DNA from 2 places in the Lactobacillus panisapium genome. Region 2 is predicted to be linked to the other one. Evidence: riboswitches for the same ligand, from Rfam matches in the RefSeq annotation. Region 2 holds a riboswitch; the other holds the start of a gene.
What was found. Region 2 has a riboswitch for thiamine pyrophosphate ahead of GYM71_RS02725 (ECF transporter S component). Riboswitches for the same ligand answer to the same signal wherever they lie in the genome.
Positions count from the first base shown of each region.

Region 1: another riboswitch for thiamine pyrophosphate. It lies ahead of GYM71_RS00860 (ATP-binding cassette domain-containing protein); the one in region 2 lies ahead of GYM71_RS02725 (ECF transporter S component).

Region 1 is NZ_CP048268.1:181,361-186,941, forward strand. Features, by position in the region: partial or broken gene GYM71_RS10440 (PTS sugar transporter subunit IIA) at 1-82, shown strand, start outside; gene GYM71_RS00850 (glycoside hydrolase family 32 protein) at 202-1,611, shown strand; gene GYM71_RS00855 (energy-coupling factor transporter transmembrane component T family protein) at 1,666-2,319, opposite strand; gene GYM71_RS00860 (ATP-binding cassette domain-containing protein) at 2,328-3,683, opposite strand; TPP riboswitch at 3,733-3,823, opposite strand; gene GYM71_RS00865 (AraC family transcriptional regulator) at 3,991-4,929, shown strand; gene htpX (zinc metalloprotease HtpX) at 4,987-5,581, opposite strand, start outside.
Region 2 is NZ_CP048268.1:542,838-548,418, forward strand. Features, by position in the region: gene hpt (hypoxanthine phosphoribosyltransferase) at 1-537, opposite strand, end outside; gene GYM71_RS02720 (M42 family metallopeptidase) at 765-1,847, shown strand; TPP riboswitch at 1,918-2,009, shown strand; gene GYM71_RS02725 (ECF transporter S component) at 2,054-2,632, shown strand; gene GYM71_RS02730 (tyrosine-protein phosphatase) at 2,796-3,542, shown strand; gene GYM71_RS02735 (cupin domain-containing protein) at 3,585-4,073, shown strand; gene udk (uridine kinase) at 4,147-4,788, opposite strand; gene GYM71_RS02745 (LysR family transcriptional regulator) at 4,971-5,581, shown strand, end outside.

The DNA of each region.
Region 1 (5,581 bases), 360 kb from region 2:
AGACTATCAGAAGGGCTTTAATGTGAAAAACACGGCAACCGAGGTAAGCCACGGGAACTTGATGATTGAATTAAACAAATAATTCTTAAGCAAAAAGAGGACAGTTTTTCTGCGCCTCTTTTGTATTGTTTGTATCACATGAAAAAGTCTGTTTTAATGACAGTGATTAAGATATTCCGCTAGATTAGAAAGGAATTTGCAATGGCTGAAGCTGTTAAAGTTACCAATGAGCGCTATCGCCTCAAGTATCATGTTTCTACGCCGGGGGGATGGATGAATGACCCGAATGGCTTTTCGTTTTTTAAAGGCTATTACCACCTTTTTTACCAGTATTATCCCTATTCCGCACAAAAAGGGCCGATGCACTGGGGACATTATCGCAGTCGCGATTTAGTGCACTGGGAAGAGTTACCAATTGCTCTAGCACCAGATGACGAGCAAAATGTTTGTTTTTCAGGTAGCGCGATTGAGAAAGATGGTCGGCTGTATTTGATTTATACAGGGCACCAATATCATGACCTTAATGATCATACGCAGTTTACTGAAACGCAAAATATTGCATATAGCGATGATGGCATTCACTTTAAAAAAGATGCTCATAATCCAATCATTGCTGCTGCTCCAGCTGATAATACGCAGCATTTCCGTGATCCGAAGGTATGGCGCCAAGGCAAGTACTATTACATGATTTTAGGCAGTCAGGCGGCAAATGGCTTAGGACGGGCGTTAACTTACCGCTCTGAAAATTTATTCGACTGGGAATATTTGGGACCAATTGCTAACGCACAAACTAGTGCGCAAGAGGGCTTTATGTGGGAGTGCCCCGATTTATTTACACTAGGAGACCACGACATTTTATTGTGTTCGCCGCAAGGCATCGAACCCGATGGTTTACGCTTTTTAAACGAGTTTCAAACAGGCTATTTTAGTGGCAAAATGGATTATCAGCAGAACAAATTTACTCACGGGGCGTTTACAGAATTAGACCATGGACATGATTTTTATGCAGCCCAAACAATGCTTGCCCCAGATCATCGGCGGATTTTAATTGGCTGGATGGATATGTGGAATGCCAGCTTCCCGGAACAAGCCGACGGCTGGTCGGGTGCGCTGACAGTTCCGCGGGAATTAAGTTATGCTTCTGGTCATTTGTATATGAAGCCGATTGCTGAATTAATGAGTTTGCGAACTGAAAAAATTATGGCTGAAGAGGGAGTGGTAACATCCCTTGAGGTCACGACGCCGGATCCGCAGCATTGTGAACTGCTTTTTGAAGCCAATACGTCATCTTGGTCGGGTAATGAAATTAGTTTTACGCTCGAGAGCAAACAGCAAGATTTGGTTTCATTAACTTGGAATAAAAAAACTGGGCAAGTAACGGTTATCCGCGCTGATAAACCTGATGGGGATGATAAACGCTATGGTAATCTCCAGACTAGCGCAAGCTTAAAACTGCATATCTTCATTGATACGAGTTCGATTGAGTTCTTCTTAAATGATGGTGAACTGGTCTTTTCAGAGCGTTATTATACCGAGAATCAACCGCAAATCTTCTTTAGCACTGATAAAGGAATTAAGGCAAAAGTCGAAGGTTATACTTTGGCACAATAAACTCTAGCTAAAAAGAGCAGCAGTGGTGGTTAAAACATCACTGCCGCTCTTTTATTATTTTAATGTAAATAAGGCAACGTTAGTGGCTAATAAAAGACCAGCGGCCCATAACCAATCGCTGCGTTTAACGGGAACAGCCACGATGACCGAGCGCTTGGCATCTTCGCGAAAGCCGTGCGATTCCATTCCCTGTGCCAAGTTTTCGGCCGAGTTAAGCGCGACTAGGATAGCCTTAAAATAGAGAACGGGAGACCAAAAACTAAGATAAACGCCACGCATCATTGCCGCTGTGCGAATTTGTTTAACGGCAGTTTGCATGCGTGGAATAATGTTGAGTGCTGCTAGGACCCCGTATGCGAATTTGCTAGGTAAATGAAAATTCTGTTCAAATGAACGCGCCAATTCTTCGGCACTAGTTTTTTGGGCGACACAGCATATTGTCAGCGTATAGACGTAGATTCTGCTAGAAAGACTTAAAGCGTTGGTTAAATTGGGCTGAGGTGCAAACCAGTAGAGTGTGGCAAACACGGTAAAGGCCGCAATTAACGGCACGGTAAAAGTTAACAGGAGATTTTTAACTTTCATGTGGCAGTAAAGTAAATAGCACGTGCAAAAGCCGATAATTAGCACATTGGTAATTAGACTGGTTTTAAAAGATATTTCAACCGAAATAATTAAAGCGACAATGAATTTAAAACTGGGATTCATAACAAGCCTCACTCGTCTACGTATGTTAATTGTTGCTGGTCAAATACAAGGTGGTAATCGCACCAATCTGCCAAATTAGTTAGTTCATGGCTGATAATTAGAAGTGTCTGCCCTCTTTTTTCCTGGCTTTCGCGCAACAGACCCATTACTTTTTGTGCCGATTCGTGATCTAAGCCGCTTAAGGGCTCATCAATTAATAAAACGTCTTGATCAGCAATTAGCATTAATAAAATTTGTAATTTCTTTTGTTGACCGCCCGAAAGTGAGTAGACGACTTGGTCTAGTGTCTGGTCAAGATCAAGGTCTTTCACCTCTTTCGCGATTTTTTGATCGGAATAAAAGTTGCTAGTGCGCATTTTTTTACTGAGGTTAAGTTCATCTTCAACGGAAACGTTAATAAATTGATCACTTGCACTTTGAAATATCTGCCCGACTTGACGCAAATATTTTCGCATGCGCAAGTTGCGAATTTCTTTTTGGCGGTAAGTCAAACTACCAGTGTATGTGAGCATCTTGGTTAGCGCATTGAAAAGCGATGTTTTCCCCACACCATTAGGGCCAGTGATTAGGGTGGCTTTGCCTGCCACAATCTTTAAGTGCTCCTGTTTTAGCAGTAACCGGTTCTGCTTAATTAAGGTATTAGTAAGTTCAAAGCAGCTTGTTTCATTAGTTGGTAGGGCAAAAGAATAATGCTCGTGGTGGTCATTTTGCTGAAGAAGCTGCTTTTTTTCGGCAGTGCTTAAGGCAGTAACCTGGTGACCGGTAAATTTAAACAAACAGTCACAAATACCCTCATAATCGGCTAGAACATGGTCGCTTAGAATAATTGTTTTTCCTAAGTCACGAAGATGAGCCAACTTTTTAATTAAAAATTGGCGGGCAGCAGGGTCGCAACTTGCAAAAGGCTCATCAAGCAGAAAAAGATCGACATCCATTGCAATTAAAACAGCAAGAGCTACTCGTTGCTGCTCACCGCCAGACATAGTATTGATTTTTTGATCAAGCAGCTGGTCGATCTGGGTAAAAGAAGTTGCTTTTTGCAATCGTTTTGAGTAGTGCTCACGGTCGATTTTCAGGTTTTCAAGTGCAAAAATGATCTCTTCACGTGGTGTTGCCATTGTGAATTGCTCGCCAGCATTTTGAAACATCATTGCACTCTTAAGCCCATTAAGATCGACAGTTCCACTAACTTTACCAGCATATTTAGGATAAAGGCCAGCTAAAATTTTTAATAGCGTCGATTTACCGCAACCTGTTGGCCCGATTAATAAGGAAAATTTGCCCGTCGGGATATTAAGATTAACATCTTGCAAAATAGGCTTTTTTTCATCATATGAAAAAGTAAGGTTTTTAGTTTTCAGCAATTTTTTAACCAATCTAAAAAAGTCGCTATGGCATAAAAGCCAGGCGACGTTAAAATTCAGTGCTTTTCCCTTCGCTGGCATTATCCATAGCAGGTTCAGTGGGTATATTCTCAGCCAAGATGGCACCCCAATATTTCAGGTCAATTATACATAAAAGCAATTTTCTTGTCTAGTTGCGGCAAATTAGGCGCCGTTAATAGCACTTAAGGCTCAACTTCTATCACAGATGTTAAAAACATATAAATAGCGGCGCTTTTTGCTATATAATAAAATTATGAAAATAAATTACTAATTAGAAGGTGACATCATGGCAGCAGTTAAGCTAGAACAATATTTGGTAAGTGTATTGGATTCAACTAATGCGGATACGAATGAAGTCCGGCTAAAGCCCGGAAACAAGGCCTTTAACCTGTTTAGGGTTTACCTTGAAAATCATAATACGGGCATTCACCGGTACCAAACCAGCAATCCCACAATTTTGTACGAAGCTGAAGGCATGGCAAAAACTAAAATTAACGGACAAAACTTAACTTTAAAAGCGGGTAATTTGCTGTTTTTGCAAGAAAAATGTGGCTATGAGGTCGAAAAACAAGGGAAAAATGATCTTTTGGTCAAATTAGAATTTAGTTCAAAGGTTAATTGCGCGGATTTTCTGGGAGAAAAAACAACGCTCAATTCACGTGAACAAAAAGTAGCCGAACAGCTTGTTCAGATTCTCAAGACTAAGAGACTATTAAGTTTGCGCTGCTCACAAATGTCGCGCCCGAGTCAGTTAATGAAAAAAGTTATTGATGAATATTTAAACCACAATCTTTTTACGCGCAGTATTATTGCAGCCGAATTGCGAATACTTGTGATTACGGCAATTAGAAATCAAGACCTGGAAACAGCGCCAGCTAATCAACATAAGTTTGCGCAAACGGCGTTAGAGCGTTACATTGATGCAAACTATACTGATATTACTTTAAATAAAACAGCAGAACACTTTGGACTCAACCCGAATTACTTTTCCAGTTTAGTTAAGCAAAAAACTGGTAAGAGCTTTGTTGAACATGTTGATGAACGCCGGATGCAGGAGGCACGCAATTTGCTTGCTCGGCCTGACATTTCGGTTAAAGAAATCATCGCGCGGGTCGGTTATAACGGTAAATCATTCTTTTACAAAAAGTTTAATGAATATTACCATGAAACGCCGGTACAAATGCGTGCGGAACTGTTTAGACAAGCCAATATCAATTTAAAGTAAGAGCAATATTTTTATCAAAAAAGGAGCGGACTATTTTGCAGAGCGCTCCTTTTTAAGTTACATTTTTTCTAAACGTTTAATTCGGTCACTTGTAGGCGGGTGACTGTCGAATAAGTGGGTAAGACCATGTCGTTTACGTAGCGGATCTTCGATATACATGCCAGCACTACTTGGATCAGCAGCTTTCATGGGGTCAGAACCGTCAATTTTTGTCAAAGCAGAAATCAAACCGTGAGGATTACGGGTCAACTCAACTGAAGAAGCATCTGCTAAATATTCACGGTTGCGTGATAAAGCCATTTGAGCAAGACTGGCACAAATAGGTCCTAAAATAAGTACAAAAATGATCGCCACGATTTTGAAAATAACGACAATAGTATTGCCATTATCGTTGTCACTGTCGCGATCATCATCAATCCACCAAATATAGCGACTGGCAATACCTGATAAATATGAAATGACACCAACCAGTACGGCTGCAATAGTGGAAACCAAGATATCATAATTTCTAATATGTGAGATTTCGTGACCTAAAACGCCCTCAAGTTCCTCGCGATTCATCATGTCAAGTAAGCCCTGGGTGACAGCAACCGCAGAATGGTTTGGATCCCGTCCGGTTGCAAAAGCATTAGGACTAGGATCATTGATAATA
Region 2 (5,581 bases):
CTTGAGAACGCCAATGTAACGCAAGTTACGGTAGAAGTTCATAAAATCTAGACCATAGCCTACAACAAACTCGTTTCCGACTTGTGAACCGTAATATTCAACCTCAACGTCAACTTTTCGATTAGCTTCCTTATTCAGTAAAACGCAGCACTTAACGCTTTTAGCACCACGCTTTTGGAGCAAATCCTTCATATATTTCAAGGTTAATCCGGTATCAACGATATCTTCAACGATTAAAACATCACGATCTTTGACATCTGTTGCCAAGTCAGAAATGATTTTTACTTCGCCAGAAGATTCAAAACTATCGCCGTAACTAGAAACGTCCATAAAATCAATTTCTTCTTTGACGTTCATTTCACGCACTAGGTCAGTTAAAAAGAAAATTGCTCCTTTTAACGCACCTATAACTAACGGCTTTTTACCAGCATAATCTTCAGTTAATTGCTTACCCAATTTGACACACATTTGGTGAATATCATCTTCGGTAAACAATTTATGATCAATAATATTATCAATATTGTCGTTTTTCGGCATTTATTTACCCTTCACTTAAAACTCAAAATTCCTAATAAAATCGATTATATCATTTTTAATATGAAAAAGTAGCTCGTTTTAAACTTTTTTAGCAGTTTTGTACCCAAATTACGGACAAAATTGTTAATTTTGCTAAAAGCAGTAGGATTATTTCAGAAATAGCTTAAATTACTGCTTTTTGCTACAATGAGACATAAGGTTTAATAAGCGAAAGGTCAATTACAACGATGGAAAAAGAACAAGAAATAAAAATGCTCAAAGCTTTTTCGGATGCTAATTCAACTTCCGGCTTTGAAGGTGAATTCGTTAAGCTTTTTACTGATACAGTAAAGGATATTGCTGATGTAAAAGTTGATGGGATGCTCAACGTTTACGCTGCTAAAAAAGAAAATCAGGCTGGTCGGCCAATCATTCAGCTTGATGCCCACTCTGATGCCGTGGGTTTTATAACTCAGGCAGTTAGACCAAACGGAATGATCAAGTTTGTTCCGCTTGGCGGCTGGGTTAAATATAATATTCCAGCTTTACGGGTAAAGATTAGAAACCGTGACGGTGAATATGTTCCTGGCGTAGTGGCAACTAAGCCACCGCACTTCATGACTGAAGAAGAACGAGACAATGTACCAGAAGTAGAAGATATGTCAGTTGATGTTGGTTCTAGTTCTCGTGAAGAAACAATTAATGACTATAAAATTGATACGGGTTGTCCCATTTTTGTTGACGTCAAGTGCGAATACAATGAAAAAACCGGTCTTTTCTTCGGTAAGGATTTTGATGACCGTTTCGGTGCAGCTGCAATGGCTGATGTTTTGGATAATCTCAACGGCGAAAAGACTGACTTTAACGTTGTAGCCGCACTTTCAAGTCAAGAAGAAGTCGGCTTACGGGGAGCGTACGTAACAGCTAGAAGTATTAAGCCAGACCTAGGGATTGTGCTTGAATCATGTCCAGCAGATGATACATTTACTCCAAAATGGCTTTCTCAAACAGGCTTAAAGCGTGGACCAATGCTGCGTGATATGGACACTTCATTTTTACCTAATCCAAAATTCCAACAATACGCATGTGAATTAGCGGATAAAAACAATATTCCATATACTCGTTCGGTTCGGACCGGTGGCGGACAAGATGGTGCAGCAATTTACTATGAAAATGGTGCGCCAACAATTGTTATCGGAATTCCAGTGCGTTACGAGCATTCGGCCTACTGCTTTAGCGCATATCAAGACTTTAAGGCCTCAGTTGACTTAACTTGTGCAATTATCCGTGATTTAACTAAAGAAAAGTTGGCTAGTTTTAGTCAATTTTAATTAAATTGCTAGTTAATTGAATAACTTAAAATGTCTGCTTGATATTGTGTTATAATAGGCAAAAAGATAAGAAAGTCACTAGGGGTGCCACATTTAGCTGAGAAATACCCTCCGAACCTGAACAGGACAATACCTGCGCTAGGGAAGTGTTATTAAGTATATTAGAGTACTCCTACTGACTTAGAATGTTAGTTAGGAGTATTTTTATGTTTACAAGATCATCAAAATGGAACGTTAAAGCAATTATCCTGATTGCTTTAATTGGAATTATTATGGGAGTAATCTACACTTATGGATTTAATTGGGCTTACAATTTAATTAAGTTATTACTGCTTCCGACCGGCTTTGCTCCGGTAACAGATACTGTTTTTTCTGGATTATGGCTAATGGCAGCTCCTTTAGCGATGTATTTCGTGCCAACGGTTGGTTCAGGAACAATTGGTGAAACATTGGCAGCAGTTGTCGAAATGGCAATTGGCGGCCAATGGGGCGCAGTAACAATTTTGTCTGGTGTGATTCAAGGTGCAACTAATGAAATTGGCTTTTTCCCGCAAAAAAGTCGGTATCAAGCATTTTCTTGGCAAAGCGTACTAACAGGGGCCTTTTTTGCCGGCCTTGGTAGTTTCATTCCAACGTATTTTTTGTACGGTTGGAGTAAGTATAGCATCCAACTGCAAGTTATCATGTTTATTACTTGTATACTCTCTGCGCTTGTCTTTGACGGCGTTTTGGTAAAATTGATTACTAACTTATTTGATCAGGCATTAAAGCCCAAAATTGCTTAAATTAAAATTAGCACCGCAAAATATTTTTTGCGGTTTTTTTATAAAAAAGACTAAGAAACACAAATTAGTTTGCGAAAATCATGGACGTAGAATTCAATAAAAATTATAATATTCCTTTATGAAAACCAAAAAGTTTTAATAAATAATAAGTTTAAGGAGAATTATGACTACAGAGATAACAAATTGGCGTTCATTAGGTGGCTATGTTAGTTCGGATGGAAGAAAGGTTAAAGAAGGGCTGCTTTTTCGTTGTGGTCAACTATTTGATTTAACCGATGAACAAAAAGATCGTGTTCAGAACTACTACAAAATAAAGCGACTGGTTGATTTTCGCGGTGATGAGGAGAGACAAGAATATCCAGACTATCTTTGGTCAGAATTAGATTATGAAATAATTGATGTGCTGAAAGATACTGGCACAAATCAGGCTAGTGTTGATGAAATCGTTTCGGCCAACAGCAATGTTGAACAGGACATGTTGAAAACCTATGAAGAATTAGCATTGGCAGAATCTGCTAAGCAAGGCTATCACGACTTTTTGCTAACGTTAATGACTGATCCAGTTCCAGTTGCCTTTCATTGTTTTGCCGGTAAGGATCGAACAGGGGTAGCTGCAGCCTTAATTTTAAAGAGCTTGGATGTTAGTGAGGAGCAGATTTTCACCGACTACTTAAAAACAATTTCTGCTCGTAAAAAAGCTAACGAAGAAATATTAGAATACTTAAAAGATAAGATGGATCCTAATAACCTCAATGATGTAGCAATTGCGTTAACTGTTGAACGCCAATACCTGGAAAGATACTTTTCAACCGTTAAAAAGCATTACGGTGATTTTGATCACTACTTTACTGACGGCTTGAAACTGCCACAAGATTTTAAAGAGCAAATGCAAAAGAATTACTTGGTTTAACTTAATGAAGTTGACTGATTGAGCGTGGAGAGAGCAAAAATTATGAACCGAGAAGATTATATTAAAAGTTTGAACCTTGAGCCTCACCAAGAAGGAGGTTGGTTCCGTCAAATATATACTAGTGATGAGCAGTTCTTTGCTCAAGATAGTCAAGCAGATAGATTTTACTACACTTCAATTTATTTCTTACTTGATGATCAGAGCTGTTCCCATTTTCACCGCTTAAACCATGATGAACTATGGTATTATCATGACGGCACGGCGATTACAATCCATTGTATTGCTCCAGATGGTCATTATTATGCAGTTAAATTAGGTAAAAGAATTGACCAAGGTGAAGTCTTGCAATTTAAGGTACCAAAAAACACCATCTTTGCCTCAGAAGTCACGGAACCAGATAGTTTCTGTCTAGTTAGCTGCATGGTTTCTCCTGGCTTTGACTATCATGATTTTGAAATGCCCCACAAACAAGATTTGTTAAAACAATATCCAGATTATGCTGAAGTAATTAAGCGGCTGGCAAATGATTAAAATGAATAAGAAAACGCCAAATTCTAAAGCTAGAATTTGGCGTTTTTTGATGCTAATTTGGTTTATCAGTTTTTTATCTAATATTTTCGCTTAAAACAGAGTGTACCTTAGTGGTGAGCATGTCGATGGCGACATTATTTTCGCCGCCTTCAGGGATGATAATGTCTGCATAGCGTTTGGTTGGTTCAATAAATTGGTGATACATTGGCTTAACTGTATCTAAATATTGTTCAATGACCGAATCAATCGATCTGCCCCGTTCCTTAATGTCACGCTCTAATCGTCTGATAAAACGAATATCATCATCCGTATCAACGTAAACTTTAATATCCATTAAATTACGAATCTCTTCACTTGCCAGTACTAATATTCCTTCAAGAATAATAATATCGGCAGGCTCGATATGGATAGTTTCTTTGCTTCTTGTGTGTTCTTTGAAGTCGTAAACGGGCATTTCAATTGGCTCGTATTGTAATAACCGATTTAATTGCTCCTCTAAAAGGGGAATATCAAAAGCATCAGGGTGGTCATAATTGATATTCTGTCTGATGTTCATCGGAATACCAGTATTATCTTTGTAATATGAATCTTGCGTCATAATTAAGACATGTTCATTTTCCTGCATTTGGTCAACAATTTTGTGAGCGATGGTAGTTTTACCGCTGCCTGAACCACCGGTAATTCCTATCACAACGGGTTTTTCAAGTTTAGACATTGAGACACTCCTTTTTATCAAATAACATTTTACTTTACTTTTCCTTGAATTACCAACGGTTAAGGTAAAAAACATCTTTTTCTTCATAAAAAAAACCAAAATTTATGGTTTAATCTGTCATTTTTTTCTCTATGATGAAGATGTGAAGAAAATAACTTGGTTGAATTAAATAGGTGAGCAAAATGAATTATAACTTGATGCCAGTCAAATACTTTATTGATGTGGTGCAGACTAACGGCTTTATTTCAGCGGCTAAAAGAAATTATGTTTCTGAAACTGCCGTTAGTACAGCAATTAAAAAACTTGAAAGTGAATTAGGCCAAAAGTTGTTGAATCGGTCTGCAGGAGAATTATCGTTAACCCCGGTGGGAAAGGAATTTTACCACAGAGCGGTTGAAATTGTTGATTTGTATACAGAAATTTGGCGTCATCCCGATCCTCATCCTGACCAATTATTGCGGATTCATTTCTTTCAGGGATTAGAAAACGAAACCGCTAAGTTTGCCGCTAAATTGCCATCGTCTTATGAAATTAGTTTTGATGAAGAAAGTTTATCTACAGGGATAAAGCGATTAATCAACGGTAACTTTGATTTGCTAGTTGGCTTCCAACTTGCTTTCGTTGGTAATACTAAAATCTTAAGTTGGCCCTTTGAAAAAGTTAGCTTTGATTTATTGTTTAACAAGCAAGAATGCGAACAATTTCACGGAGAAATAAAAGATTTAGCGCAAAATTGCACGCTTTATATGCAAAACTGGAAGACAACTGGAATAATGGATATTCAAACGGCGAT